DNA from 3 places in the Alkaliphilus metalliredigens QYMF genome. Region 2 is predicted to be linked to each of the others. Evidence: riboswitches for the same ligand, from Rfam matches in the RefSeq annotation. Region 2 holds a riboswitch; each other region holds the start of a gene.

Region 1 (10,027 bases), 2.5 Mb from region 2:
GAATATTACACCAATCATGGTTATTGCAGGTGCTTTATCAATTTCTGTACAGGATAGAACTTTTTTGATTCAAGCTTCTATGTTCATCGCGGGAGTTGTGACCCTGCTACAATTGTATTTTGGCGCAAAGCTTCCGATTGTCATGGGGACAAGCTCTGGCTTCATAGGAACCAGTCTAGCCATAGGAGCTAAATATGGTTTGGCGGGAATTTTGGGAGCTTCTCTTATTGGAGGTGTTTTTGAAGGGGTCTTAGGTTTTTTTATTAAGCCTTTAAGAAAGTTTTTTCCACCACTGGTTACGGGAACAGTGGTACTTACCATTGGACTTTCACTAATTCCAATAGGAGTAAGATCCTTTGGAGGTGGATCGGGAGCTGCTGATTTTGGTTCTCTATCAAATCTTTTTTTAGGAACTGTGGTTTTGGTAACAATACTAATGCTTAAGCAATTCACAAAAGGATTTTCAAGTGCTTCTGCAATTCTTATCGGAATCATAGTAGGTTATCTGATAGCGATTCCAATGGGTAAGGTAGACTTCGGTACTGTGCAGGGGGCTGGATGGTTCAGTTTCCCGACGCCATTGAAATTTGGTTTAGCCTTTCATTGGGATGCCATTGTAGCAATGGGCGTTATGTACATTGTCACAGCTGTTGAAACTGTAGGTGATATTTCAGGTATCACAATGGGAGGATTAAAAAGAGACGCCACTGATAAGGAATTATCTAGTGGGGTAATAATGGATGGTATTGGTAGCTCTCTTGCGGCACTGTTCGGCGTACTACCCAATACTTCATTTAGTCAGAATGTGGGTATCGTCGCACTGACAGGCGTTGTGAATAGATTTGCCATAGCAACTGGAGCCATATTTTTAATTATTGCGGGATTATTCCCAAAGGTTGGAGCACTAATATCCATTATGCCAAGTAGTGTGCTAGGCGGAGCAGCAATCATTATGTTTTCAATGATCACCATCAGTGGGATTAATTTGGTTACCCAAGAGCCACTGGATGGACGTAATGGAATCATCCTTGCGACTGCTTTAGCATTAGGGCTAGGAATGAGTTCTGTTCCAGAAATATTAGTCAATATGCCGGAAGGAATTCGACTTTTATTTGGTGGTTCGGGTATTGTTATAGCGGCAACAGTTGCTCTTGTGCTTAATATTGTTTTTCCAAAGACAAGTACACCTGAAAAGGCAAAGGAAAGTGCAGTTTAATTTACAAGAACGACACTGAAGATAAATATAACAGTAGGTAAAGTAATACAAAAAGTATCAGATAATATTTTATTATCTGGTACTTTTTTATGTAATAGGATTAGAGTGTCAAAAGCTTACATATAAAAATGAATTATATACACCAGATAATTTAATACAAACACCATTATTTATCCGAATTTGATATAATTAGTTTAATATAACTAATTATGGAGGGATTGAAAAGTGGCTTTTGTAGCAAATGATTATAATCAAATATCTTTAAATGACAGTGCTTTTTCCCTTACACAAAGAGAGAAAAAATTTCTTGCGAAATCATGGGCAAAAGCCTTTGCACAAAAAGTATTTCCTGCTATTGATGAAGAAGAGTTTTCTGTCCTCTATAGCGATAAAGCATTCCGTCCTAATACACCCGTTAATGTTATTATTGGGGCCATGATATTAAAGGAGATGCATGGAGTTACAGATGAAGAGATTTTAGAATCACTTATATTCGATATACGTTTTCAGTATGGCCTGCATACTACCAGTTCTATGGAACAGCCTTTAAGTGACCGAAGCCTAAGTCGTTTTCGCGAAAGATGTACCACTTATGAAGCAATGACAGGAATAGTATTGTTTTATAAGGATAGTTGTATTTAATTTTACTGGAATATATTCCCTGAAGGCTTAATTGTAGAGCTCCATCAACAAAACTGAAAAAAATTTTAAAAATCAATAGAAATATTATCTAATTTTTGAACACTAGTGAAAATAACTGTAATTAAATGAATGTTATAAGGATTATAGTTTGAAAAAATATAAAAATTTGTAAAATAAAGAAGGAATTTGTAGAAAAAATGTCGAAATATAGTTTTAGAGTTGAAGTATAAGTACTATCTAAACGGGACTTATATTAGATAAAAAGTCCTACTGAGAATATAGTTTAATTGAAAATTGCATAATACCAACAATAATGTTGATAAAAGCAAACTTATTGAAAAATAAGGGCGCAAAGCTATGGGTCTAAGGGAAGACACTATTCCTATGATTGCCAGGTTGCCGGAATGCTAATTAGTAAGTGTAAAAGCCAATATGCTTACTGATTAGTTGTGTATTAAGACATCGGGCCCCTTTAATAGAGGCCCATTTTTTATGAAGAGATAAAGATTTTTTATTGATAGTAAGTTCTCACTTACATTCCGCATAAATATTCTAAAATCATAATAAAAATTTGAAATTATTTAAAAATATCACAGTTGCAAATTTCCTTTAATTCAAATAAAAGGATTTAATTTGCATAAATCAATAATTAGTGAAAAATAAATATACATTCAGCGGAATGTGAGTTTTAAAATACGATAACAAATTTGTAAAAAAAAAGGGGGGGGATGAGAAAAATAGATGTATTCATACAAGAAGAAATAGAGGTCCTGATAATACATTTTTAGTTCTAAAATAGTTTGCTACTAAGTGTTTATAGGAGGAATCACAATGTCAAATGGTAACGTTTCTAAGATTAAAAGTATCAGAAAAGCTGGGATGGGTTTACAGTTTAAATTGACTGTTTTTATTGTTCTTGCATTTACTTTTGTCACTACAGGCAACTCTATCTTTCTGCAATATGCATCTCAAGTGATGGATAATCTATTGCTTATGAATGTGATGTCAACTTTAGTTTCAATTTTCTTAGCTGGTTGTGTAGCTTTTGGTATCATTAAGTTTTTTATAAAGAAACCATTAGATAGCTTAACTGATCTAGGAAAAAGATTAGCAAATAACAATCTTACGGAAAAAGTACAAGTTAAAAGTAAAGATGAATTTGGACAATTGTCTGATATGTTTAACCATACTATAGAAAATTTACGGGTCCTAATTGGACAAATACAGAATGCTACTGAAACGATTAACTTGTCTACCCAACAATTAGCTGATAGTTCTAGTGATATGAATGAGTTTAGTGAAGTGATTTCCAATAGCACTCAACAACTAGCCAATGGTTCCAATGAACAAAGTCAAAGCATTACGGATATTGGACATGCAGTTGATGAACTAGCCAAAAATATACAAGATATTGATGTAAAGCTAAAGAAATTAGATGAATCAACAGATAGTGTTATGGAAAAAGCTGCAACTGGACAAGTTACAATAGATGAAAATATGAATGTAATGCAAGAAATAGCGGATTTCACCGATGGTTTAGGGGGAACGATAAGAACATTAAAAAATGATTCCGATGAGATCTCACAAATATTACAAATGATAAATAATATTGCTGAACAAACAAATCTTCTTGCTTTAAATGCTTCTATAGAGGCAGCAAGAGCAGGAGATGCTGGTAGAGGTTTTGCGGTAGTTGCAGAAGAAATTAGAAAGCTTGCTGAAAATTCTAAAGGGGAAACTGAAAACATAGAGGCGTTGATAAAAAATACACAACAGAACACGAGTAAAGCTGTTAGCTTGATGAATGATGCAGATAAGCAAATAGAAAAGGGGTTAGAAACTTCACAAAGAACTAAAGATGCTTTTAGCAGTATTATTCAAGGTACGGAAGAAAGTATATTACAAGTTAAAGAGATTAATAGCTTATCTACAGATGTAGCAAGTATTAGTCAAGAAATCTCTGCTACTGTTCAAGAAATATCGGCAGTGATCGAAGAATCATCCGCAGTCACCGAAGAAGTAGCAAGTGGTACCGAACAACAAGGGACTGAGTTTAAAAAGATGATGGGTTCTATTCAAAAATTATCTACAATAGGTGAAGAATTAACTAGTTTAATTGGACAATTCAAAACAAAGTAGCTAATTGATTAATGATGTTCATAAAAAGTAAGGTAATTGCTAATGATAAACAACGATTGCCAAATCAAAATTTACTAGCAAACAAAGATCAATCTAAAGAAAAAGATGAGATTACTAGAGGAAAAGGCAGTGGAGAAGAGGTTAAGGGACAAATAAGACTATGGAACAGTTCGTATGCAAAGCATACTTTTAGGCAAAGAAAATTTTTAGAATGGGAGTAGTTTAGCCTCCCATCTGGTTTATTAATTATTCTTTGAGCCTGAAAAGGCTAGGATGAAAATTTCACCTAAATGTATTTTTCTAGTCTGTCTTCAAAGATGATTAATAGTTGATTCAACACTTGGTCCCAGTTATGGTAGCGCTGGGTCCATTTACTTTTTACATCCCAGTTATTTTCCCAGCTATTAATCGCATAGGGATATTTAACTCCCCATTTGTCCTTTACAGAGCTTAGATTAGTTAGGGCTGTGCCTTCTTGCTGTATACACAGTTTTAAAATCCCGTGAGAACTCCCAGCCAAAAATTAGAACTTTCATTTTCTCCTATCTATATGCCTAGAATATCCTTGTATCCTTCAACATTCACCCCTAATACTACGTATGCGGCCTTATTGACAATCTGCCCTTCATGACGCACTTTATAATTTATAGCATCCATGCAAACAAAGGGGTACAGGGAATCCAGGGGTCTGTTTTGTCACTCTTTAATCTCTGGAATGACCCTATCAGTGATTTTACTGACCACTTTAAGAGACTTCAATGCCATAAATATCATTAATCTGATCATATATATATCGAGTAGACATACCTCTTACATAAAGAGAGATTACCTGTTCTTCAATACCTGATATATTTTTTTGATACTTCGGAACAATCCTAGGTCAAATTCCCCTTTACGATCTCGAGAGATCTTCAATTCAAACTCACCAAACTGGCTTTTCATCTTCTTAGAAGAATAACCGTTCCTAGCGTTATCTGTCTTCTTGGCCTTCTTCTCATGCTTTGAATATCCAAGACCTACCTCAAGCTCCGCTTCAAGCATCTCCTATAAAGAATCCTTAAATAGATCCTTTAGAAAAGAGTGGATATCCCCTGCAGTAATTAAATCATTGTCCTTGATCATGCTCCTTAATACTTCCTTCGGTAATGTACTCATAACAAAACTCCTCTCTGGTAATTTTTGGTTTTCTAAATTGTGTTGATCGCTTAGTTGTTTCATCCAGCGAAAGCATCGAAGATGCTTTTTTATGGATTAACAAAGTGTAACGATAATAAATCAGATATAAAAATAAAAGCATCGAGAAAAACACGAACAATAAACATGAAAAAACATATTAATTGTTCAGATAATACAAACCTTACAATTCTAAAACAAATAAATGTTCGAATAAAATGTCGTTTTATGTTATACTACATTTAGATGAAATAGTGAAGGATTTATTTACTTGGCGTATTACTGGAGAGATAATAGGCTCTGGTTATATTAGAAAGTAGCGGAATGGGGAGTGATTAAATTGTTTCAAATAAAAAACTATGCCATACCAAATACAATAGAAGAAGCCTATCAACTCTTAAATGAAAAAAGAGCCAACACCCTATTGGGAGGTTGTGGGTTTTTGAAAATGGGCAAAAAAACCATACCAACAGCCATTGATTTGTCCCATCTGGGATTAGATAAGATAAAAGAAGATGAAAACGCCATTGAAATAGGGGCAATGACCAGTTTTAGAGCTGTAGAAGTGAGTTCTATTCTAAATGATCATTTTGATGGCATACTACCAAGGGCCGTAAAGGAAATTTTAGGGGTCCAATTTAGAAATGTGGTAACGGTTGGGGCAACTGTTTATTCAAGGTATGGGTTTTCTGATTTCATTACAGCTCTGCTAGCCCTTGACGCCTATGTGATTTTATACAAAGGTGGAAAAATTCCTTTGGCGGCGTTTTTAGCCCAGGGATGTCAAAAGGATATTTTAATCAAAATAGTGATCCTAAAGAAAAACACAAGAGCAGCTTTTCATGCCATGAGGAATTCTCAAGGAGATTATGCCATATTAAATGTAGCGGTATCTAAAGAAAATAATGAATTCAAAATAGCGGTAGGGGCAAGACCACAAAGGGCGATGATTGCAAGGGAAGCGTCAAAGCTTTTAGGAGAAGGTCAATTAAGTGAAGCAATGATTGAAGAGGTTAGTATCCTGGCAGCTAAGGAGTTGACATTTGGGAGCAATATGAGAGGAACAAAGGAATACAGACAGATTCTTTGTAAGGCGCTAGTTAAAAGAGGAATCAAGGAGGTGCTCTCATGATGAAGATCAATGTGACAGTGAATGATGAACAATTAGAAATGGAAGTTGGTTATGATGAGTTTTTAGTAGAAGCCTTAAGAAGATATGGCTTTAATAGTGTGAAAAGAGGCTGTGACACAGGCTGTTGTGGATTATGTACCATTTGGATAAATGATCAACCCACTCTTTCCTGTAGTAGTCTTGCTGTGAGGGCAAATAATCAAAAGATTACCACCATAGAAGGACTTCAGGAGGAAGCAACAGACTTTGCAAAGGTTTTAGTCAAAGAGGGTGCGGAACAATGTGGGTTCTGTAGTCCTGGTTTCATTATGACGATACTGGCCATGAAAAGAGAACTGAAAAATCCTACTGAAGAGGAGATCATCCATTATTTGACGGGAAACCTGTGTCGATGTACAGGATATCTAGGGCAGCTCAGGGCAGTGAAAAAGTATATGGGGGTGGTGTGAAGATGAAGATAGTCAATCAATCAATCACTAAAATAGACGGAATGGATATCGCCACGGGAAAACCTGTGTATACAGATGATTTAGTCAATGTGAAGGCATTGGTGGTTAAAATATTAAGAAGCCCCCATGCCTTTGCAAAGATTAAATCCATAGATGTAGAAAAGGCAAAAAAAAGAAGTGGTGTGGCCTGTGTGTTAACCCATCAGGATGTTCCCAACCAACGCTTTACCATGGCGGGACAATCCTATCCAGAACCCTCCCCCTATGATCGTTTGGTATTAGATGAGTATGTAAGATATGTAGGAGACGAAGTGGCCATTATTGCGGCAGTAGATGAAAGAACAGCCATTGAAGCCATGAAAATGATTAAGGTAGAATATGAAATACTAGAGCCGGTATTGAATTTTGAAGAAGCCATAGGGCATCCTTCGGTGATCCATCCTGAAGAAAATCTTGAAGTAAACTTTGATATAGGCATGAAAAGGGAAAAAAACATTGCAGCCACAGTCTTGATAGAAAATGGAGATATGGAGGAAGCATTGAAAAATAGCCCTGTAATTGTGGAGGAAACCTATTATACCCAGGCACAGGCCCACGGTATGATGGAGACGCAACGGGCATTTACCTATCTAGATGTCAGTGGCAGATTAACCATTGTGACCTCAACACAAATCCCCTTCCATGTGAGAAGAATTGTGGCCAATGCCCTTGAAATCCCTAAAAGCAAGGTGAGGGTGATCAAACCTAAAATCGGAGGTGGGTTTGGTGGTAAACAAAATGCTTCTGTTGAAGTGTTTCCAGCCATTGTAACATTGAAAACAGGGAAACCTGCAAAAATAATTTATGATAGAAAAGAGAATCTTGGCTGTACAAGTAGTCGACATGCCATGAAAATAAAAGTAAAACTAGGGGCAGATCATGAGGGGAATATCAAGGCAGTTGATATGGAAGCCCTATCGGATACAGGTGCCTATGGAGAGCATGCTTCTACGGTGTTAGGTGTGGCAGGCTATAAAACCCTGCCGTTATACAATACTGCAAAGGCAGTCAGATATAGTGGAGAAGCGGTCTACACCAATAAGATGCCAGCAGGAGCCTTAAGGGGCTATGGGGTGACACAGGGTATTTTTGCTCTGGAATCCGCTATTAATCAGTTGGCGGATCAGCTAAATATGGATCCAGCAGAGGTTAGAGAGAAAAATCTCATTAAACAAGGGGAAACCAATCCTATTTTAAGTGGTTCAAAGGCAGGAGAGCCAGGGAAATTAGATAGTTGTACATTAGATCGATGTATTGAAAAGGGTAAAGAATTGATTGGATGGAAGGAAAAATATCCCAGTCAAAGGGTGAGTGATACGAAGGTAAGGGCTGTAGGCATGGCAATTACAATGCAAGGTTCAGGTATTGCTGGAATTGATACTGCAGCTGTCACCATTAAGTTAAACGATGATGGATTGTATAGTCTGTTAATAGGTGCCACTGAAATGGGAATGGGTTCTGACACCATTTTAACTCAAATGGCGGCGGAGACTTTAGAGATAGGCATGGATAAATTCATTGTCCATGGAATTGATACTGATCTCTCTCCCTATGACACCGGTTCCTATGCCTCTAGTACAACCTATGTAACGGGTAATGCTGTGATTAAGGCAGCTGAAGATTTGAAGGGGAAAATGATGAGACAGGCTTCTGGGATGTTGGGGGTTCCATTGAAGGGCTTACGCTTTAAGGGGGATACAATAGGGGTGATTAATCATCCAGACAAGCAAGTGTCTTTAAATGAAATTGCTGCCGATGTAGGGGCAGGAGAAGGAAAGCAAGAACAATTAATGGGCTCAGGTACCTTTGGAGGAGATAAAAGTCCTCCACCCTTTATTGCAGGATTTGCGGAGGTAGAGGTAGATCTGGAAACAGGAAAAATTGTTTTGATAGACTATGTAGCGGTGATAGACTGTGGTACAGTGATTAATCCTAACCTGGCTCGAATCCAGGCAGAGGGAGGTCTGGTACAGGGGATTGGTATGGCAATGTATGAGGATGTTCTTTACGATAAAGCAGGTAGAATGATGACAAACAGTTTTATGCAATATAAAATTCCCTGTAGAAAAGACATCAATAAAATAACCGTGGCCTTTGAACCTAGCTATGAACCAACAGGGCCCTTCGGTGCGAAGTCAATAGGAGAAGTGGTGATCAATACCCCACCGCCAGCCATTGCCCATGCAGTCTTTAATGCAACAGGAGTCTATGTGAGAAATTTACCTATTACCCCCGAGAAAGTAGTGAAAGGTATGATGGAAAGTAGTAAATAAAAACTGTTGAAAAACCCTCATCTTCTTTGTTAATTCAAAAACCTAGGACCCTTACATCACATATAATCTGGGGTCCCTAGGTTTTTTTAATATCTAGGAAATTATGCTTTTAGAAATTCTGGAAAAGATCACCTTGTTGGATAGATAAGCACCCACTACACCTAAGATATAAATAACAAGGCATAATAGTAGGATCGAGATCCAACCTCCTACCAGTTGATACATTGCATTTCCTGTGAAATAGTAGGATACTAAAAAGGACCACAACACAGAGAACATGGGGTATAGGCCAACGGAGGCTGTGATTTTCCACATCTGATTGTAATTATGAAGGAGTAGCAGTGTAAGCAAATCTGTGGTGATTCCAGTCATAAAAATGGCAATCCCCATAAATACGCTAACAGGAGTCATTAAAGCCGCAAAAACAATACTCACAGCGGAGATAACCCCTACTTTCTGTATTTTACGTGTGGGAATAAATATCATAAATCCTAAAAATGGTGCAAAGATAATAAATTTATATCCGGGAATCGGAAAAAAGCTTCCCACTACATAGAATAGATAACCAATGACCACCGTTAATGCAGCAGTCAGTGCAATAATTGCAATATCTTTTACGTCATACTTCATTTTTGTTCCCCCTATAGATGAATAAACTAAGTGACTAACCGAAAATCAAGGTAGTTAGGCAATTTCATGATTCCTTTGGGATTATTTCGGATGAAAGGAATCATGAAATTTCTAACTAAGTGACTGATACAAAATCAAGGTAGTTAGGGAATTTCATGATTCCTTTAGGATTATTTCGGATGAAAGGAATCATAAAATTTCTAACTAAGTGACTAACACGAAATCAAAGATTTCGGTTATCTACTTATACTTATATACCCATCATAATTGAAAAGGAACAAGGATAATAATGTAATTCAGTACATTGATTTGTTAATTAATTTTTATTCTTTGA
Region 2 (10,027 bases):
TTAAAAAGCATCGCATCATCCCCTTTTTTTGTTTCTCCATGCAATACAGCTTTATAAAGATCTTATCTTCGGGGCATAAGATTCTCCACCGCATTCTCCAATATCTCAGTTCGGTAAAACCAGTAAATTGAGTTTCCTGTATTTTGAGAAAGTCGTCTCTTCCTTACCACTATTTACGATAAATGAATTGTAAAGCTATTACTATAGATTCGTCAATTATCAGCAACTTTCCTTCTTTTTCCGTATTTTTTTTCCTGAAATCACATATTATTTTCTCCATTTTGGGTTTTCGCCCCCTTAATCAATACAAACTTCCCTTTCATCAATGATACCCTAAATATATGGTGAATCACTTCAAATAAGAAAGGATTTAATTGAATATGAATGCTGCTTTCCTACACTTAAATCATTAAAAGTTATTTACTCTTTTAAATTCGGGTATACATGACTTATAATACTGAAAATCGATGTTTAATAATCAATCCATCTATTTCATTAAATCCTCTAAAAAATCTAGTTAAAAAAGGAGTTGTTTATGTGAAAATCAATCAAAAAAATTATTAATGAGTTTAGTTTTAGTTTTTTTAATTTCATTGCTTGTGGCATGCAGCGTTTTTCACTCACTTATTGCGTTATCGCAAAAAAGTATTGCCAAGGTCCCCACATGAATAAGCAGGAGCCTTAGCAATACATTGTAGATAAATCTTACGCGTTTTCGTATAAAAAATAAGCTTATCAGGATAAGTGTAATCTAAAAGAACGATGTACATTCCAATCAAAATTAATTTTTTAAAAACCAGTAGAATCCTCACCTCCATGCTTTTTATTCATCATACTCTTCAAATAAAAGCTTATGTAAAAAGTTATCGTTATATATTTTTTCCACCTCTTTTACCTCCAATGGCCTGCTAAATAGATAACCTTGGATGTAGTTGCTCCTTGCTGCTTTCAGTTGTATATATTGAGCTTCCTCTTCTATGCCTTCTGCCACTACATCTAGATTTAGACTATGGGCAAGGGCAATGATTCCACCTATCATCTTGAAATTTTTTGTTTCCAGATATTTATCACTTAAGGATTTATCCAACTTTATTTTATCTACTGGTAAAAATGTTAAATAACTAAGAGAAGAGTACCCAGTACCAAAATCATCTAGGGCCATTTTCACCCCTAGTGCTTTAATTTGATTTACAAATTCAATTGTCTTCTCAATTTTTTCTAAAAAGAGACCCTCTGTAATTTCTATCTCAAGATAGTTAGCCTCCACATGATTTTCCTTGAGCTTAGCTTGTAAAAAATCAATATAACTTAAATCATTCAGTTGCTTTGCTGAAAAATTAATTGCTATTGGCTTTAGGGATAATTCCTTCTTTTTCCATAGGGCTACTTGCTTGATGACTGCTTCCGTTACCCATCTACCAATTTCTATAATCATTCCCGTTTCTTCAGCTACTGGAATAAACTGTGCTGGAGATAGATTGCTTTTTTTAAGTCTTAAAAGAGCCTCAAATCCCACAATTTCTCCTGTATAGGTATCAATTTGTGGTTGGTATAATAATTTAAACCCATCATCTTTTAATGCTATCCTTAATTTATTTTCCACTTCAATCTTTTCATTTAAATTGGTTAGCATTTCCTCATTAAAAAACATATAATTGTTTTTCCCAAAACCCTTAACACCATACATCGCCATGTCAGCATTCATGATTAGCTGACTTACACTATTGCTATTTGACGGGTATAGAGCAATTCCAATACTGCAGGTTAGATAAACTTCATCATCCTCCACCAACAACTTGTTACTAAATAAATCAATCACTTTTCTTGCGTAATTCTCAATTTTAAGAATATCCTCTTCTTCTTTTATAAGAATAAGAAACTCGTCTCCACCAAGTCTTGATACAACAAGATTTTCACCTTTTATATGCAATAGGGCTTCAGTCACTTTTTTTAACACCTTATCTCCATATACATGACCTAATGTGTCATTGATTTCCTTGAAATTATCAAGGTCTAATAGCATAATCGCCCCGGAACGATTATGAGTAAATTCCAGCTCTAGCTTTTCTACAAGCATTCTTCTATTAGGTAAATTTGTTAGGTCATCATGATAAGCAATATGCTCAATATATGCTTCCTGCTTTTTTAGCTGATAAAAATAGTGATTGATCTCATCAAGCATGGCATTAATAGAAGAAAACAACCCTAAAAAGGTGTCTCTCTCCGGTGATGGAAGCCGATAGCCTGCATTCTTTTCTACATCAATTTGACGAATACTTTGATCTAATTGATCTACTGGCTTAATTACATTTCTATGTTGTGCCCACAAAAACAACAAAACCATAATCATCGTTATCATGCTAAAGCTTAGAAATATAAAGTAAATAGAACCATACACATTTTTCATGGACAGACCGATTCCAAGTATTCCTATGATTTCACCATCATCAAAGAGCGGAACTGTTATTTCCAATACGTTAGCATTTAGGTCTTCAGAATACCACTCAGTTGCTATTGTTTCTCCCTTTAAAGTGCTTAGGTATTCCAGATCATCGGTATATACGATGCCAATGTCTCTAATATCTGAATCAGCTATGGCCTTTAACTCCTTGTCTACAATAAGGGCATAGGCAATATTATCTTCTTTAGCTAAGCTTTCAACAATTTCCTGGTAGTTAAATTCTTGTTTTAGGATTTCATTGTTAATGACTGGATTTCTTGCTTGTTTAAGCCCATCTTCTAGTAAATCATTAATTATCTTCATAGAGCTAATCTCATTATTAATTTTTCTAGTGGTTAAATTAGCCAAATTGATTCCGCCTTGTTTCATTTCATCTAACAGTAAATTTTTACTGATATAATAGCTCGTCACACTGACAGTTAAAATAGCCAACACCCCAATGAATAATGGCAGGTATACTAATTTGTACTTATTAACAATGTGGTTTTTCACTTTATGCTTTGACTTTGGCATGGGGTGCCTCCCCTCAATTCAATAGATTTTATTCAAAAAAATAAGTGCCTTAAAGGGCACCTATTTTGACAAAATATAACTTTAATAGGCAACCCGACTATCCTATCGTCAAACGACTTAGATTCGTGGCTTTGCGTCACCATCTTTCGATGGTTTTGCCTTTACTTATTTTTAAAAATGAATTTTTAAGAAATATTGCTAATTTTCAGATACAAAGTCCTATTGGAAGTAGGACTTTGTTCTTATTTCTACAATCATACTATCACAATTTACATAATATTTCAATATATGCCATCTCATATTTCCTTACAAAATGAGGAAAATAATCTTCCTAATAAGAAGATTTTAAATTTACTTAGTCTTTTTATTTTTTTTGCATATATTTGAAACTTTTACATCAATTTCGTGTATATAATAAGTGAAGGTCAAAAATGGGGGGGATACCTTTGGAGGTCTCTGATGAAAAGCTAATTAAGCTTTGCCAAGATCAAAACATGGAGGGGTTTGATCTATTATATACGAAATACCAAAGCTATATCTATCGACTATGCTACAATTATACCCACTCTAAAGAAGATTCCTTAGATTTATTACAGGAGGTATACATAAAAATCTATCAATCCATCCCTCGCTTTGAAAAAGGCCATCCGCTATCTCCTTGGATTAAGAAGATTACAATTAATACCTGTCATAATTTCGCTAGGGCTAAAAAACCAACCCCATTGCCTTTAGATCCCACATTAAGCATTCCATCTGCTGACAACGTTGAATTAGCATTATCCTATAAAAGCACTGAAAAACTACTGAAGACCAGTATCAGTCAATTGCCCCATGAAATAAAGTCGGTGATTCTTCTTAGGCATGTAGAAGCCATGAGCTATCAGGAGATTAGCCAATGTTTGTCCATACCCATAGGAACTGTCAAGACCCATTTATTTCGAGGAAGAAAACACTTAAAAGATCAGTTAAAAAAAGAAGGGGTTTGGGAGGTGTAGAATTGAACTGTTCATTTGATAAAAGCTTACTTCAAGAGTCTCTAGAAAATACAATTGAACCATTGGAGTCCATTATACTAGAGGAGCATCTGAAGGTATGTCATGGCTGCCGAAGGGATTTAATGGAACTGAAACTCCTTCTTTGGGAACTTGAGGAGATGTCTTCCGTTGACTTACCTCCCGAGGCACTTGATGTGAAAGCCCGTGTATTACATGATTTTAAAAATCGCCAACCATCTTCCGAAGATACTCATCCCTTCGGTATAAAGGATTTTGTTGACATTCAAAGTAACATACTCAGTAGTGCTACCCTCTTTCTAAGGTTTATTCCAGGAGCTAAGGTAGCTTCTAAGACGTCTAAGTCCACGATAAAAAAGGCATCTTCTTTGCTGGAAAACTTCATTACAGGATCCTTTAAGATAAGGTCCAAGAGTTCCTTGCTAAGGAATGGCCTATGATTTTATTAGCGATACTTCGTTATCTACTCCTATTTTTATTGGCAATACTACTATTAATCCTAATTATCCCAGTGGATTATCATTTAATGGCTTCAAAGGACCTAGTTGTCACGTTTAAAGGTCATATCGGCTGGTTTTGGCACTTAGTAAAGGTGGATTTCACCATCATCAACAACAGTCCTAAAGCGATAAGAATTAAACTTCTTGGTCTTCCTATTTCCATCCACACCAGTGGAGAAGAAAGGAAGACATACAAGAAAAAACAAGAATCAAAAAAACCGAAGAAGAAAAAGACAACAAAGAAAAAAGTAAAATATAAGAATAAGTTCCCATTAGCATGGGAACATGTTACCAGAGAGTTATTAGATGTTATTTTCTTGGCTATCAAAAGGGTGCTACATCATTTGAAACCCAAAAAGTTCAGACTTGAGGGAGTCTATGGATTTGATGATCCTTACTATACCGGTATCATACTGGCCATTACAAGTTCCCTACAGCCCTTATTTAATGACTCTCCCCTAGAGATAACCCCCTCTTTTGGGGAAACAAAGCTTGAAGGAGAGTTAGAAGTCCATGGTAGAATCATTGTTATTTTGTTTCTATGGATTGTGTTGCAACTTACTTTATCTAAGCCCATTAGAAAGATTCTAAAAATATTATTTATTAAAGAGAAGGAGGAAAAAAAACATGTCAACTAACTTTTCAGAAAATGCAGGTCAATTATTCGAAAAGCTTGAAAAATTCTTTACATCTAAAACCGTTGTAGGAGAGCCTATTACCGTAGGAAGTGTTACCCTCATACCCATGGTAGATATCTCATTTGGTCTCGGTACAGGATCAGGGGATGGAACCGATGAAAAAGGAAATAAAGGAGTTGGAGGTGGTGGTGGCGTTGGTGCCAAGGCTACACCAACAGCCATAATCGTCATCAAAAATGAAGAAGTTCAAGTCCTCCCAATCAGTCAAAGAGCTGGTATGGAAAAGCTTTTAGAAATGGTACCAGACATCGTTGCTAAGGTAAATTTAAATAAGGAAACAACACAAGAGGCTCCCAAAGAAGAGTAAGATTACACCAGTTTAGTGCTTTATATAATACCTTGAAATAACTACTCACAAAAAATACCTAGATATCATACTCTAGGTATTTTTTCTTTTTAGCACCCTTCAGTTTTTCACTCCTGCGTAAATATGAATTGCGTCTCTCATAAATGCTGCTGTTCCAGGTTGTTTTTTATCATAATATGCTCTAAACCTTTCGTCATCCACATACATCTGGGCAACTCCAGCATGGGCTTCTTTTGTATAGCTGTCCCAGTAAAAGCTTATCCATTGGCGATGTAAGTCTGCTGCTCTTTGGGCTAATTCACCTGCAGGGTCCCCGGTTTGAAGTGCTGTGTGAAATGTTTCAATCACCGCATCTGCAAGGGTGGTAATTTCATCATATTCTCCTTGTGTCATGTTTTTCAGTTTCTTATTGGATTGATCAATGCTCTTATCACCATACTTCTCACGGATCTCCTTACCATATTTCTTTTCATTTTCCTCGGTTAACTTTTTCTTAAAGCCTTCAAATTTTTCATGGTCACTCATTATTATTCCCCTCTCCTTTGCTGCAATTGTTTTATCTACATTTGCAATTAACCTGTCTAGTTCAGCTCTTTTTTCAAGAAGCTTCTCCTGATGCTGACCCAATGCCTTTAATTCATCAAAGTTAGGTGCAGTGATTATTTGTTTAATCTTTTCCAAATTCACACCCAGCTCCCTGTAAAAGCGTATTTGCTGTAGCCTATCTACTTCTTTTTCCCCATAAATACGATATCCGGATGAATTAACTCTTGCAGGCTTTAAAATCCCAATTTCATCGTAGTATCTCAATGTTCTCGTACTCACACCTGCCATTTGGGCCAGCCTTTGCACCGTGTACTCCATCCTCTCACCTCCTGTTAATCTTATGATACACCTTTACGCTACGTCAATGTCAACGGGTATTTTAAGATTTCTCTATATCGATTTTTTATATGAAGCTAATTTAAATAAAAAATACTGCCGGATAAGGTGCATTTCGCACCTTGCTCGGCAGTTTTTTATTTACCTACATATCCGGTTTGTTCAACCAAGCTTTGTCCCTCATCCGATAACACCCATTCAACAAACCGCTTTACATTTTCATCTTCATTAGATTTTAATGTCACTGCATAAACAGGAACTGTAAAGGGATAGGTCTTATTCCGTATATTTTCTGAAGACGGTCCAATACCATTGACCGAGATATGCTTAATTTGATTATTGTTAATCATCTCTGATGAGTAGTACATAAAGGAATATCCGATGCAATTCCTGGCATTTTTGTAGCCTGCAACTTGAGTAATTATGTCGCCCATCCCACCTGCATAAGTTGTTTCAGTAGGGGGGAGCATTTGGATCTCCTGCATGACCTGATTTTCCATTACGGTTTGACTACCAGAGTTTTCAGGTCTTTGGTAAGGCAATATGCTCCTATTTTCTCCGCCAACTTCCCGCCAATTTGTTATTTTGCCAGCATATATCTCCTGTATCTCTTTTATCGTTAGATTATCAACAGGATTTCGAGCATTTGTAAAGAAGACAAATGCCTCGTATCCAATGGGGACTAAGTTGAATTCTTCTCCCTTTACTTTAGCTAACTCAATATGTCCCTGAGAAGGTTCTGCCACAAATATGATGTCGGTTTCCCCATTGATTAACCGTTCGTATGCAGTGCCTGTTTTTGTACATTTGATGATGTCAAATGGTTCCTCTTCACTGGATACAAAGGCAGTATAAACGTCCTTTTCATGACTATTTTTATGTTTTTCATAATGTTCTCCTAGGCCTTGATACACTTCTTGTACAAAGGCTGCATAAACAGGATAGGCTGCGGTGGCCCCATCAAGCCGAGGCATCGTATCAAAGTCATTAAATTGCAAAGAAGCAGGTTTGTCTAGCCTTGCAAGTCCATTCCCCTCTTTAAATGGCGCAATTTGATAAAGGTCATATTCATTTAAATCCTTACTTATTGTGGATTCTCCGTAACGAAGTTCAATGATCCCATTACTAATCTTCTCCCTAGAAATCAGTCCGGAAAAAAACAAAGGAATAATCAGTGCAAGAACGTATGCCTTCCTTGTTTTAAATAAACTCTCATGATGTAATTCTGCCTTTGATAAAAACTCATGCAAATGGATCCCCAGGGCAAAACCTGTGTACCCCATGAGCTCTGCTACAATTGCCAAGTACTGAAAATTACCAAAAAAGAGTATTAAATGAAAAATAGAAAAGGCAGGATTTTTAAAAAAGTAAATTCCCCACCAAGTAGAATTATAATCATGAGGCCCCATGACAATTGCAAGGGTAGCAAAAATCAAAGTATAAAGAATAGGTACCATGGATGCAATATAGATGCCCTTCATTGAGGTTATCTTATTTTTTATACTCTTCTTAAACATAAATCCAATGCCCCCACCAATTAAAAGTGGTATCGTAAAGGCCATGAGCAAATAAATCAATCTACGAGTCTCTCTTCCCATGCTATCGGGTAAAAGTTGTCCTGAAGCCAGCTGCAAGCTTAGGGTTAGTGCTAAGGTCAGTATCAGCGGAATTAATAACATTGGTAACGCTAGGCATGATTTAATGTAATTTTTAGTTGGTGTCAACTGGTATCCCCCTTTAGAGTCAATATTTGTATCGGGTATTCTTATCCGAACTTACGAACGCTACTCCATTGTACCTTTGGTTAAAGCTACATCTCCTCCATAAGCCTCTTTATCAACGGTATATCCGCTGGTGAAAAATCAAATTGATCAAGTTCTTTCATACTTACCCACTTTACTTGATCGTGTACAGATAACTGAATTTCACCAGTCACCTTTTTAGAGAAATATGCTAATAATTTTATTTCTCCAGTGGCATAGCGATAAGTACTTTCACCAAAAAAATCACCTACCTCAATCTCTATATTTAATTCCTCTTGAATTTCTCTTTTTAAACAACCTTGAGGTGTCTCTCCCTTTTCCATCTTTCCTCCTGGTAACTCCCACATTCCTTGTAATTTTTCATTTTTTCCCCGTTGTGCTATTAGAACCAGATCATTTTTCATTATAATTGCTGCTGTTACTCTTTTCATCATAACCACCCTTAGCAAAAGAAACAATATGTAATCCATCCAAAATAACATCCATATTATACCACATTATTGCTTATTAATATATAAACCCTCTTCACTTTAAATTTGCATGATGAAAGCCCTCTCTTTATCATAGCCTAAAGACAGGACTTATCATCATTATTAGTCGATATCACTTAAATTGCATGGTTTATTTAATTACTTTTATATTTTCGAATGTGTCCGACGGATACTCTCTCCAGATTAGCCTCTTCTTTTTTTCCTCTTACCGTCACCTGTGTAATAGGAATATTCATTTCCCTTGCGATGATTTCCTTTACCCTGGATCTACAGAAACTACCCTGACACAATCCCATACCCGCTCGGGTCCGTCTTTTGATTGCGTCTGTTGATTTCTTTTAAATGATTCTATACTAGTATTTAAATTTGCCAATGCTTCCTTGCATTTCCTCGGATAAGCGTGCTAATGCTTCACTGGCATCGGATATTTCAATCATCGATGCAGTTTGTTCTTCCACTGATGCTGAGGCTTCCTCTGCACCCGCTGCATTTTCTTCAGCAATTGCTGCTAAGCTTTGCATAATACCCGCAAGTTCGTTTTTCCTCGCATTCATCGACTCAACGGATTCTACGGATTTATTTACGATTCCCTTCACTGACTCCACCTGTCCAGCAATGCCATCAAACTTGCTTTCTGTTATCTCTACACTTTCTACCTGCTCTTTAATAACAGATGAAACATCCTTCATAGTCTTCACAGCATTTTGAGAATTATTCTGTAGTTTCTTTAACATATCATCTATTTCTTGTACAGAACGAGCTGATTGTTCAGCTAATTTACGAATCTCCTCAGCTACTACTGAAAATCCTTTTCCCGCTTCTCCGGCTCGAGCTGCTTCTATCGCTGCATTTAGTGCTAATAAATTGGTCTGTTCTGCAATACCTTCAATTAGCTTACTGACTTCACCGATCTTTTCAGCACTTTCATTTGTCTCTACAGTACTTTCATAGATCGTTTGTATTGCTTTTTCATTATTCTTTGTTTTAACTGTTAATCCTTTTACAGTCTCTACACCTTCATCCTTTAAAAGCGTTAATTGCTTCATAGCTTCACTGATTAGCTCCATATCTTTTAAATCAGCTTCTATAATTTTACTTAATTCATCTGTTTTTAAAACGCCACCCTCAGTATCCTTTGCTTGTTCATTAGCACTTTCAGCTATTTGCTCAATTGTTTTGGCTACCTCATCTGCAGCAGTAGCTGATTGCTGACTAGTTGCGGTAAGTTCTTCAGAGGATGCAGCTACCTGTTCAGCCGTTTCTGCTATGTGTTTTATAAATGCCCTCAAATTATCTGTAATTGTTTGAAATGCAATTGCTAAGGAACCTACCTCATCTTTTCTTCTCATAAATGTTTCTGGTACATCTTCAGTAATGTCCAAACTAGCTATTTTTTTGG
Region 3 (10,027 bases), 1.4 Mb from region 2:
CCCATTATTTTTTCAAATAGCAATCACACTCATTATAGATATTCTTGATTAAAAAATACCCATTAAATGACTTTTAAACCCAGGTAATAGGAAGAATTTTCAAAATAGCATCGTGATTCAATAAATATAAAGAGCATATGCCTAAAATGGTTGTTGACATATGCCCAAAATGGAGTATAATTAAAACCATAAAAGGCATATGCCTATAATGATAAGGGGGATTTTTACAAATGCCAAGGCCAAAAAAATGGAGAAAAGTATGTTGTTTACCGGAAAGCAATTTATTTGGACCATTAACACCACATTATCGTGACCGTGAAATCATTATGATGACCGTTGAAGAATATGAAGCGGTTCGCTTGATTGATTTAGAAGGCATGAATCAGGAAGAATGTGCTGAAAAAATGAATGTGGCTCGAACCACAGCTCAGAGGATTTATAATGATGCTAAAAAGAAAATTGCTGATGCACTAGTTAATGGGAAAATAATTAAGATTGAAGGAGGAGATTACAAGCTTTGCAGCGATAGTGAACCCATGTATGAATGTGGAGGATGCCGAAGACATAGCTGTGGTACCTAAGAAAATCCATTGATGATTGTGATGAGATCGAAATAATAGAGGAGGAATTCTAATGAAAATAGTAATGCCAGTAGATGATAAAACAATGGAAACCAGTGTATGCCAATCCTTTGGCCGTACACCTTACTTCTTAATTTATGAGACAGAGACCAAAGAACATACTTTTATTGATAATAGTGGAGCAGCTAGTCAAGGTGGTGCAGGGATCAAAGCGGCACAGGTGATTGTAGATCAAAAGGCAGAAGTATTATTGACACCAAGATGTGGAGAAAATGCAGCAGAAGTTATTAAAGCAGCCAATATTTCTATTTATAAAACCATGAACCAATCGGTTCAAAATAATATCAACGCATACAATACGGGGACGTTACCCTTGCTAACAGAAATCCATGCAGGATTCCATAATCATGGAGGGAACTAAAATAAAAATAGCAGTGCTCAGTGGTAAAGGAGGCACTGGAAAAACACTTGTAGCGGTCAACTTGGCAGCCATAGCTAAAAACTCTGTTTACATAGATTGTGATGTGGAAGAGCCTAATGGCCACTTGTTTTTTAAGCCTGAACAGCTAAAACGGCATGATATTTCTGTGAAAATTCCAGTTGTAGATGAAAAGCTTTGCACTGGATGTCGTAGCTGTGTGGCGTTTTGCAAGTTCAATGCATTGGCTTACATCAATCATAAACTGATGGTTTTTGATGAAATTTGTCATTCTTGTGGTGGTTGCAGCTTGTTTTGTCCAGAAAAAGCTTTATCCGAAAGGGAAAAGGTAATTGGAGTGGTTCAAAATGGAAAATCTGAAGATGTCAGGGTCATTTCAGGAATTATGAATGTAGGGGAAACATCAGGTGTTCCAATAATCAAAGAGATATTGAAATATGCTAATGAATATCAAGACATTACGGTAATAGACTGCCCACCGGGGAGTGCCTGCACCGTAATGGAAAGCATAAAAGATGCTGATTATTGTATTTTAGTAGCAGAACCAACTTTGTTTGGGGTTCATAATTTGAATATGGTGCATGACTTGGTAACGCTTTTTAATAAACCATATGGGGTGGTGTTGAATAAATGTGTTCAAAGCGAAAATCCAGCTGAAACCTATTGTACTGAAAAGAATATCAACGTTTTAGGTAAAATTCTTTTTGACAATGAACTGGGGACAATTAATTCCAATGGGTTAATTGCTATTAGACAGAGCGATAAATATTTCGACGTCTTCAATCAATTGCTACACAAGGTAAGTGAGGAGGTGCAACATGAAACAGTTGTTAATCCTTAGCGGCAAAGGTGGAACAGGAAAAACCACCATGGCCACAGCATTCATCAAGCTATCCAGTGCGACAGCTTACGCTGATTGTGATGTGGATGCACCAAATCTACATTTATTGATGCATCAATCCGCAAAGGCTATAGAATCTGATTACTTTGGTATGCCAAAGGCAGAAATTAATTCTCAAATATGTGTTCAGTGTGATCTTTGTAGAGAGAATTGTCGCTTTGATGCAATCAATTTCGATGATGGCTATCATGTAGACCCATTTGTTTGTGAAGGTTGTGGTGTTTGTGAAGAACTTTGTCCTGTAGGGGCAGTATCTTTAAAGCCTGAAAAAGCAGGAGATTTAATGCTATACAAAGAAGATGTTGTCTTTTCGAGGGCCCAACTAAAAATGGGCAGTGGTACCTCTGGGATGTTGGTTACGGAAGTTAAAAAAAGCATGAAGTCTGCTGCTGAGGATGCTGAGTTCGCCATCATAGACGGCTCCCCAGGAATAGGTTGTCCAGTGATTGCGTCCCTCAGTGGTGTTGATATGGTATTAATTGTTGCAGAGCCATCCATTTCTGGAATAAGGGACATGGAACGTATTATTGAAACGGCTAGGAAGTTTCAAGCAAGAATTGCTGTTTGTACAAACAAATTTGATACCAATATAGAAATTGCTGAAAGTATAGAGGCATTTTGCAAAAAAAATAATTTGCCCTTTGTTGGGAGAGTGCCATTTGACCTAGAAGCAGTAGAAGCTATTAATAAGGGGAACAGCATTATAGACAGTGATAGTACTTCAGGTTTTGCAACAAGAGTGGTTTATAAAAGAACAATGGAATTGCTTTCTAAATAAAGTTAACGAACTTATAAACGAGGAGGAAATGAATATGAAAATTGCAGTTGCAAGTGAACAAAACAAGGTAACGGGGCATTTTGGTCATTGTGAGAACTTTAATATTTACATTGCAGAGAATAGTAAGATTGTTAAGAGTGAAACTGTAGCAAATCCAGGTCATAAACCGGGATTTTTGCCAAATTTCTTAAATGATCTTGGTGTTAACGTCATCATTTCTGGTGGGATGGGCGGTGGTGCTGTTGACATATTTAATGAAAAAGGAATTGAAGTGATTGTTGGTGCAAAGGGAGAAGCGAAAAATGCAGTGGAACTCTATTTACAAGGCCAACTGAAGTCGACAGGCTCTGTGTGTCATGAACATCAACATCATGATGATTGTAGAGATTAAGAAATCCTATGATAAGTGTTGATATACCTGGACATGGTAAAATTGAAATTAAAAATTTAGTTTTAGATTATAACGGTACCTTAGCTAAAGATGGTATTCTAATCCCTGGTGTTCCAGAATTGATAGAGGATCTTTCACATTTGGTTGATTTATATGTCATAACTGCAGACACATTTGGAAGTGTTGAATTTGAAATGAAGGGACTTCCAATAACAATTATTGGGATTGAAACAAAGGATGAAAGAGAAGCAAAGCTAGGGCTCATTCAAAAACTGAGTTCAAGGGTTACGGCTTCAATAGGAAATGGCAATAATGATGCATGGATGCTTGAGGAATCAAGAATTGGAATATGTATTATAGGAGAAGAAGGATGTTCCATGAAGGCAATGAATAGTGCAAACATAATCATAAGTGATATTAAAAATGCACTTGAACTATTCATCTATCCAAATAGACTTAAAGCAACATTGAGATTTTGATTTTGGTGATTTGGAAGGAGCATATCCTGAAAATTCAGCTCTAAGTAACTTAATACATACCAGGAACTTAGATATTGAAAGTCAAATCAAAAAAGCTGGAATTTAAATTTCAGCTTTTTTGATTCGGAGTTTAAAATTTGAGTAATGAATTCATGGAGGGTCCTATTTCTGTTTGCCAGTTCTTTAGACTGAGTATATTCACAAAAACCAATATTCTGTATGTTTATCAAAATGATTGAAGGTTATTGTTTTTTAATTAATGGATAAAAATAAAATTTAATAAATTTCGTATATTTATAGCGGGTTGGGTATATTATGAATAGATCGTTACTATGGGTAAAGAAACATAAAAGGTAGATGGAAGATGAAAAAATATCGGTAAAAATTAATGTGATAATATTCAGATATATAAAGGGAAAATGTAGAAATCATAGAAGATATATAAATAGGAAAAAAGTACTAGGAGGAATTTAAATGAGTAGTGTATTCAATGGTGAAAGGATGAAGGATGGAGTCATCAAGCTGGCTTCCTTAATTAAAAAATCTAAGGACACAGTGATCCTGACTGGAGCTGGTATGGATACGGAAAGCAATATTCCTGACTTTAGAAGTGAAAAGGGATGGTGGCGGAGTATCGATCCAAGAACCGTGGCAAACATCGATACATTTTATGAAAACTATTCATTATTTCATGAGTTCTATGACATGCGATTAAGACTTTTAGTTGGCATTCAACCTCATAAAGGACACTATATTTTATCGGATTTAGAAAAAAAGGGAATGATCAGAAGCATTGCCACACAAAATGTGGCAGGGTTACATGTAATGGCTGGAAGTCAAAATGTATATGAACTTCATGGAAACATCAGAAAAATTCGATGTAACAACTGTAATCATGAGGCGAGTTTAGAGCGTTTCTTGGCGGTAGAGACTTGTGGATCCTGTGGTGATAAAGGCCTAAGACCTAGCGTGATCCTATTTGGCGAGACCCTACCACCTAAAGCCTGGGATTCTGCCTTGCGGGATATTCAGAAGTGTGACCTTCTGATTGTAATTGGAACAAGTTTAGAAGTGTATCCTGTGAATCATCTTCCGATGCTAACAAAAGGAAAGAAAGTTTTTATCAATAATGAAGAGAGGAGTACTGACTATGCCTTTGATTTAACCATCATAGGAAAGGCAAAGGAAGTACTAGAAGCGTTGAATCATTATCTATTATTGTAGCACTTTTTATGAAAACACATCATGATCTCCAGATCAAATCGGCATAGCTTGATAATCAAAGCCTTTATTTGTGAGTCTAAAGGCTTTCTACTTATGGGATTTTCTAATAAAGGTACTCCATATAATTGATTGTTTTTTATAAATTCTAAATATTTACCCTATTTATGTTATTATGTGTTAAAATATAGAAGTGAGAAATTAGTGGAAATTTGTCGAACTAAAGCAGATCTGAATGACAACTCTTAGAAGAGTTTGAATGGCTATTAATTCCTAATGGAGGAGTAGTGGTTAAGGGAAGGCGACACAATAAACTTGATAAAGGCAAACTTATTGAAAAATAAGGACGCAAAGCTATGGATCTAAGGGGATCTTTATTCCTATGATTGCCAGGTTGCCAAAATAAAACTAGAAATCATAGAACAAGTATGATTTGTGGGGATTTGTTTATGCAGGCACCTGGGTTTTTACATAAAAAGTGGGTGTCTTTTTATGTGGTTAAATAAGAGTAAAGTAAGGAATTTTATTTAAAATAAAATATGGGGGGGTTATTAAGTGAAAAGTATTAAAACAAAATTGATTGTCTATTTTTCTGTATTAATTTTATTTGTATCTGGAAGTTTTGCCATTGTTTCTTTAACTACAGCTGGAGATGCAGTTACACAAGAAGTAGACAAAGCTCTGGGATTATTAGCAGAAGAAGGGAGCCGGATGATAAACGCTAGAATTGATACTCACTATGTATATATTGAAGGACTTTCGACTAGAGATTTGATAAGTAGTGAAGAGGCTTCTTTAGAAGAAAAATTAACTTTTCTAGAAGTAATAGTCCAACAGCGAGAAGATTATATTAGGATAGGCATTGTTGGTCAAGATGGATTTCTTCATTTTACAGATTCTTTCAGGACTGATGATACTGGGATCGACGTAAATATGAGAGACTACTTTACTGACTCCATGGCTGGTCGTAGAGGCATGATGCCTCCCACAGTTAGTATAAATCCAGCAGACAATGGATCTGTAGTCGTAGCTTTATCTGCTCCGATATATAATACCAACAATGAAGTTATAGGGGGGCTTGTGGGCATTAAAGATGCCAACTTCTTAAATGCCATTTCTGATGACATGGGTTTTGGAGACATGGGGTATGCCTTCATGATCAATGGAGAAGGTACAGTCATAGCCTATCCAGACAGAGATAGGGTAATCAATCAATGGAATCCAATTGAAGAAGTGCAGCATGCTCCCACCTTACAGTCCATGGCAGGATTATTTGAAACAATGATTGAAGAACAAACTGGTGTCAGTAGCTATCAGTTTGAAGGAAATGATCTTTATTCGGGATACGCACCTATTGAAGGTACGGATTGGATCATGGCCATTACTGCAAATGAAGAGGAAGTATTAGGTGCTATTCCAAGACTCCAAAGAAGTATTACTTTAACTGCTGTTATTATTTTAGCCATCAGTATCGCTCTTTGTTATCTAATAGGAAATTCAATTGTAAAACCAATCATTTCAACTATAAGATATTCGGAGAGAATAGCTGATTTGGATATTACAGAAGATATGCCAGAAGTATTGATGAAAAGAAAAGATGAGATTGGTTCCTTAGCAACTGCATTTCAGACTATTACGGACAACCTCAGGGTGTTTATCAGGCAAATCTCAGACACTTCTCAACAGGTAGCGGCCTCCTCTGAAGAGTTAACAGCCTCTAGTCAACAGTCAGCTACAGCAGCCGATGAAGTAGCTAGAACTATTGAGGAAATTGCTAAAGGCGCTAACGACCAAGCAAAGGATACAGAAAAGGGCGTAGAGCATATTAACGAATTAGGTGACTTAATTGAAAAAGATCAGCAATTTATCAGAAATTTAAATACTTCTGCAAATGAAGTTATTAAATTAAAGGATGACGGACTAGAAATATTAAAAGAGTTGGTGAAAAAGAGCAATACGACGAATCAATCGGCAAAGAAAGTACATGAGATTATTGTCAATACAAATGAAAGTGCAGAAAAAATAGACAGCGCTAGTCAGATGATTAAAGATATTGCAGCACAAACAAACCTATTGGCATTAAATGCAGCCATAGAAGCAGCTAGATGTAACTGGTAAAATAAAAGGGAGAGATTTTGGCAAACAAAAACGGAGAATAATTTCCAATTTACTACAATAATAATATCCCTTCTGGTAGAATTAGTTAGCTAGTGACACCAGAGGAGGAATGAAATTGAAGGAGTGGAATATGTTTGCTGAAATCCAAGGATACAAGTCCAAAGGACTGAATAAATCACAGGTAGCAAGGAGGCTGGAGATCGACTATAAAACAGTACATAAATATTGGGATATGACACCAGATGAATTTGCAAGCTTAAGACAAAGAACTGAATCTAGAGAAAGGAAGGTGGACAAATATAAGGACGAAGTCTTAGCATGGATTAGAGAACATAGGGATTTATCAAGTGCTCAAATATATGATTGGCTAGAGGAAAAATATCATGTGCTGGACTTTAAGGATAGAACTTTACGACTATATGTCAATCACTTAAGGGAAGAACATAAGCTCCCTAAAGTAGTTTCAGCAAGGCAATTTGAGGAGGTGGATGAGCTTCCTATGGGATATCAAGCACAGGTTGACCTGGGCCAAATATGGCTAGATAAACCTGACAAAACAAGAATCAAAGTATATTGCTTTGGTATGGTTTTATCCCATTCCAGACATAAATACATCTATTGGATAGACAAGCCCTTTACTACCCAGACATTCATTGAGGCCCATAATAAAGCCTTTGAATATTTTGGAGGAATGCCTAAGGAGGTTGTTTATGACCAGGACAGAGTCCTAGTGGTATCAGAAAATCATGGAGATATCATATACACAGAAGGATTTCAAAACTATATTAATTCCCTTAAGTTTAAAGTGTACCTTTGCAGGGGTTATGACCCACAGAGTAAAGGGAAAATTGAAGCCGTAGTGAAATATGCCAAGTATAATTTTGCAAAGAATAGAACATTTGTAGATATTGACTCATTTAATGATGATTCGCTGAAATGGTTAGAAAGAAGAGGTAATAAAAAAGTCCATGAAACAACAAAGAAGGTACCGGCAGAAGTGTTTGCCCTGGAAAAGGAACACTTAAAGCCAATACCCACTCTATTTGTAAACACAACTAATACAAATAGTTTAACCTATCTCGTTAGAAAAAACAATACAGTTTTTTACAAGCAAAATAGATACCAAGTCCCTACGGGAACCTATTCTCCAGGGAAAGAGGTTAAATTAATTATTAAGAAAGATACCATGGAAATTAAGAACCAAGATACAGAACAGTTAATTATTGAACATAAAATCAGTCAGGATAAAGGAAAATTAGTGAAAATAGAGCACTATGATAGGAATGAGAGTAAACACTGTACAAGTCATGAAATCTACAACAAAGTGTTAAAAAGCTTAGACCATACTGAAAAGGCTAATGAATTTGTTGATGTATTAAAAATAGAGAAGCCAAGACACTTTAAAGATCAATTTGCCCTAATAATGAATACAGTAAAAAACCAAGACAAATCAATTGTTCAAAGGGCATTAAGCTACTGTATTGAAAGGAAATTGTTTAGCGCAGGGCTCTTGAAGGATGCCATACAGTACTTAAAACTTGAAGAAAACAGACAACTAAATAAGAAGTACTTTAAAGCTGACATAACTACTCCTTCAAAATATCAGGATTTAAAGCCTCAAGTACGAGATATTAGAGAATACATGAGTGCCCTGAAGGAGGATAAAAGAAAATGGAAAAATTAGAATCAATAAAGGATCACGCTAAAAAACTCAAATTGAACTACTTAAATACCAATGCAGATTCCATCGTTGAAAATGCTGACATAAACAACATTTCATATCAGAATCTTTTACTGTCAATATTAGAAAACGAAGTCGATCTCAGAGAGAAAAAGGCCCAGGAACGCAGAGTTAAGGCTGCAGGCTTTCCGGTACTTAAGACAATAGAAGAGTTCGATCTAACCTTTCAAAGATCGATTACCCAAAGACAAATCAATAGTCTTATTGAGATGGACTGGATAGATAGAATGTATAATCTAATACTTTTAGGCCCTCCAGGGGTAGGTAAAAGCCACTTGTGTATTGCATTAGGGTACAAGGCTGTAGAGATGGGCTACAAGGTTAGCTTCACCACCATGGACAATCTGATGCACTGTTTAAAAACACAGGAGATATCAAGAAAAAGCAAAGGGAAAATCAACAATGTTTTATCTTCTAGTCTTCTGATCATCGATGAGCTAGGTTACCTCCCCATATCAAGAGAAGAAGCGAACTTGTTTTTCCAATTAATATCAGCCCTTCATGAACAAACATCGTTAATTATTACCTCCAACAAAGGGCTTGAAGATTGGACCGAGTTATTAGGGGACCCCGCTTTAACCACGGCAGTGTTAGATAGAATCACTTACAGATGTGAGCTATTTAATATGACAGGTAAGAGCTATAGATTAGAACATCGAGAATCATTGTTTTAATAGATGAAGGAGGCGATTGTGATTATGTTGTTAAGAGAGAAAGATTTAAAAAAGTATTTGTTTAGCAGAAGGATAACTATCTCTGATGGCTTAAAGCAGGAATTATTAAATGAGTATGGATCTCCTGTAGAAGATGATGAAGGTCATATTTTCGAGTATACGGAGCAAGATATTTATGAGCAAATCAGAAAAGTCATAAGAGATAAAAACTAATATTCGTTTAATAAAGTTCAGTGATTATAAGATAAATTACAAGCAGTAGTGTATGGAGAGATTTGGAAATTACTATGGAAAACTATTTGCCAAAATTTCTCCAAAAACACTTGCCAGTTACACTAGAGCAGGAGATGCAGGTAAAGGATTTGCAGTAGTAGCAGATGAAATACGAAAGTTAGCAGAACAGTCTAGTGCCTTTACAGAGGAGATTGCTACTATCATCAAAGAATTAACTGATAAAACAGGAAATGCTGTTAAGACAATGCAAGAGGTCGGTAAAATCACAAAATCTCAAACAGAAAGCGTTGAATTGACTAACGTGAAATTTAAAGGAATTGATGATGCAATAGAAGATATGAAGGGAATAATAGCAGAAATCAATGAATCAGGGCAATCAATGGAAGTTAAAAAGGATGAGATTATAAGCATTATTGAAAACCTATCCGCTATATCAGAAGAAAATGCAGCAGGAACTGAGGAAGCTGCAG

Evidence for each region. Region 2 has a riboswitch for cyclic di-GMP ahead of AMET_RS24405 (putative bifunctional diguanylate cyclase/phosphodiesterase). Riboswitches for the same ligand answer to the same signal wherever they lie in the genome.
Region 1: it holds a riboswitch for cyclic di-GMP, as region 2 does, so the genes downstream of both, AMET_RS02345 (methyl-accepting chemotaxis protein) here and AMET_RS24405 (putative bifunctional diguanylate cyclase/phosphodiesterase) in region 2, are expected to answer to the same signal.
Region 3: it holds a riboswitch for cyclic di-GMP, as region 2 does, so the genes downstream of both, AMET_RS07250 (methyl-accepting chemotaxis protein) here and AMET_RS24405 (putative bifunctional diguanylate cyclase/phosphodiesterase) in region 2, are expected to answer to the same signal.

What each region holds. Positions count from the first base shown of each region.
Region 1 is NC_009633.1:477,899-487,925, forward strand. It holds gene AMET_RS02335 (uracil-xanthine permease family protein) at 1-1,216, shown strand, start outside; gene AMET_RS02340 (transposase) at 1,442-1,858, shown strand; cyclic di-GMP riboswitch class I at 2,173-2,262, shown strand; gene AMET_RS02345 (methyl-accepting chemotaxis protein) at 2,690-3,997, shown strand; gene AMET_RS02350 (hypothetical protein) at 4,009-4,218, shown strand; gene AMET_RS27240 (hypothetical protein) at 4,284-4,517, opposite strand; gene AMET_RS27245 (transposase) at 4,544-4,654, opposite strand; partial or broken gene AMET_RS27250 (transposase) at 4,743-5,038, opposite strand; gene AMET_RS02365 (FAD binding domain-containing protein) at 5,502-6,302, shown strand; gene AMET_RS02370 ((2Fe-2S)-binding protein) at 6,302-6,751, shown strand; gene AMET_RS02375 (xanthine dehydrogenase family protein molybdopterin-binding subunit) at 6,754-9,063, shown strand; gene AMET_RS02380 (hypothetical protein) at 9,157-9,693, opposite strand.
Region 2 is NC_009633.1:2,941,738-2,951,764, forward strand. It holds gene AMET_RS14415 (sensor domain-containing protein) at 1-11, opposite strand, end outside; gene AMET_RS24405 (putative bifunctional diguanylate cyclase/phosphodiesterase) at 824-2,974, opposite strand; cyclic di-GMP riboswitch class I at 3,059-3,144, opposite strand; gene AMET_RS14425 (RNA polymerase sigma factor) at 3,421-3,969, shown strand; gene AMET_RS14430 (hypothetical protein) at 3,972-4,427, shown strand; gene AMET_RS14435 (DUF2953 domain-containing protein) at 4,424-5,125, shown strand; gene AMET_RS14440 (GerW family sporulation protein) at 5,115-5,492, shown strand; gene AMET_RS14445 (MerR family transcriptional regulator) at 5,592-6,356, opposite strand; gene AMET_RS14450 (PstS family phosphate ABC transporter substrate-binding protein) at 6,512-8,098, opposite strand; gene AMET_RS14455 ((deoxy)nucleoside triphosphate pyrophosphohydrolase) at 8,185-8,571, opposite strand; partial or broken gene AMET_RS25075 (hypothetical protein) at 8,763-8,951, opposite strand; gene AMET_RS14460 (methyl-accepting chemotaxis protein) at 8,982-10,027, opposite strand, start outside.
Region 3 is NC_009633.1:1,523,151-1,533,177, forward strand. It holds gene AMET_RS07215 (DUF134 domain-containing protein) at 231-581, shown strand; gene AMET_RS07220 (NifB/NifX family molybdenum-iron cluster-binding protein) at 634-1,002, shown strand; gene AMET_RS07225 (nucleotide-binding protein) at 989-1,861, shown strand; gene AMET_RS07230 (ATP-binding protein) at 1,839-2,699, shown strand; gene AMET_RS07235 (NifB/NifX family molybdenum-iron cluster-binding protein) at 2,734-3,090, shown strand; gene AMET_RS07240 (HAD family hydrolase) at 3,099-3,569, shown strand; gene AMET_RS07245 (SIR2 family NAD-dependent protein deacylase) at 4,044-4,793, shown strand; cyclic di-GMP riboswitch class I at 5,104-5,192, shown strand; gene AMET_RS07250 (methyl-accepting chemotaxis protein) at 5,346-6,908, shown strand; gene istA (IS21 family transposase) at 7,024-8,592, shown strand; gene istB (IS21-like element helper ATPase IstB) at 8,580-9,323, shown strand; gene AMET_RS07265 (hypothetical protein) at 9,348-9,536, shown strand; gene AMET_RS07270 (methyl-accepting chemotaxis protein) at 9,589-10,027, shown strand, end outside.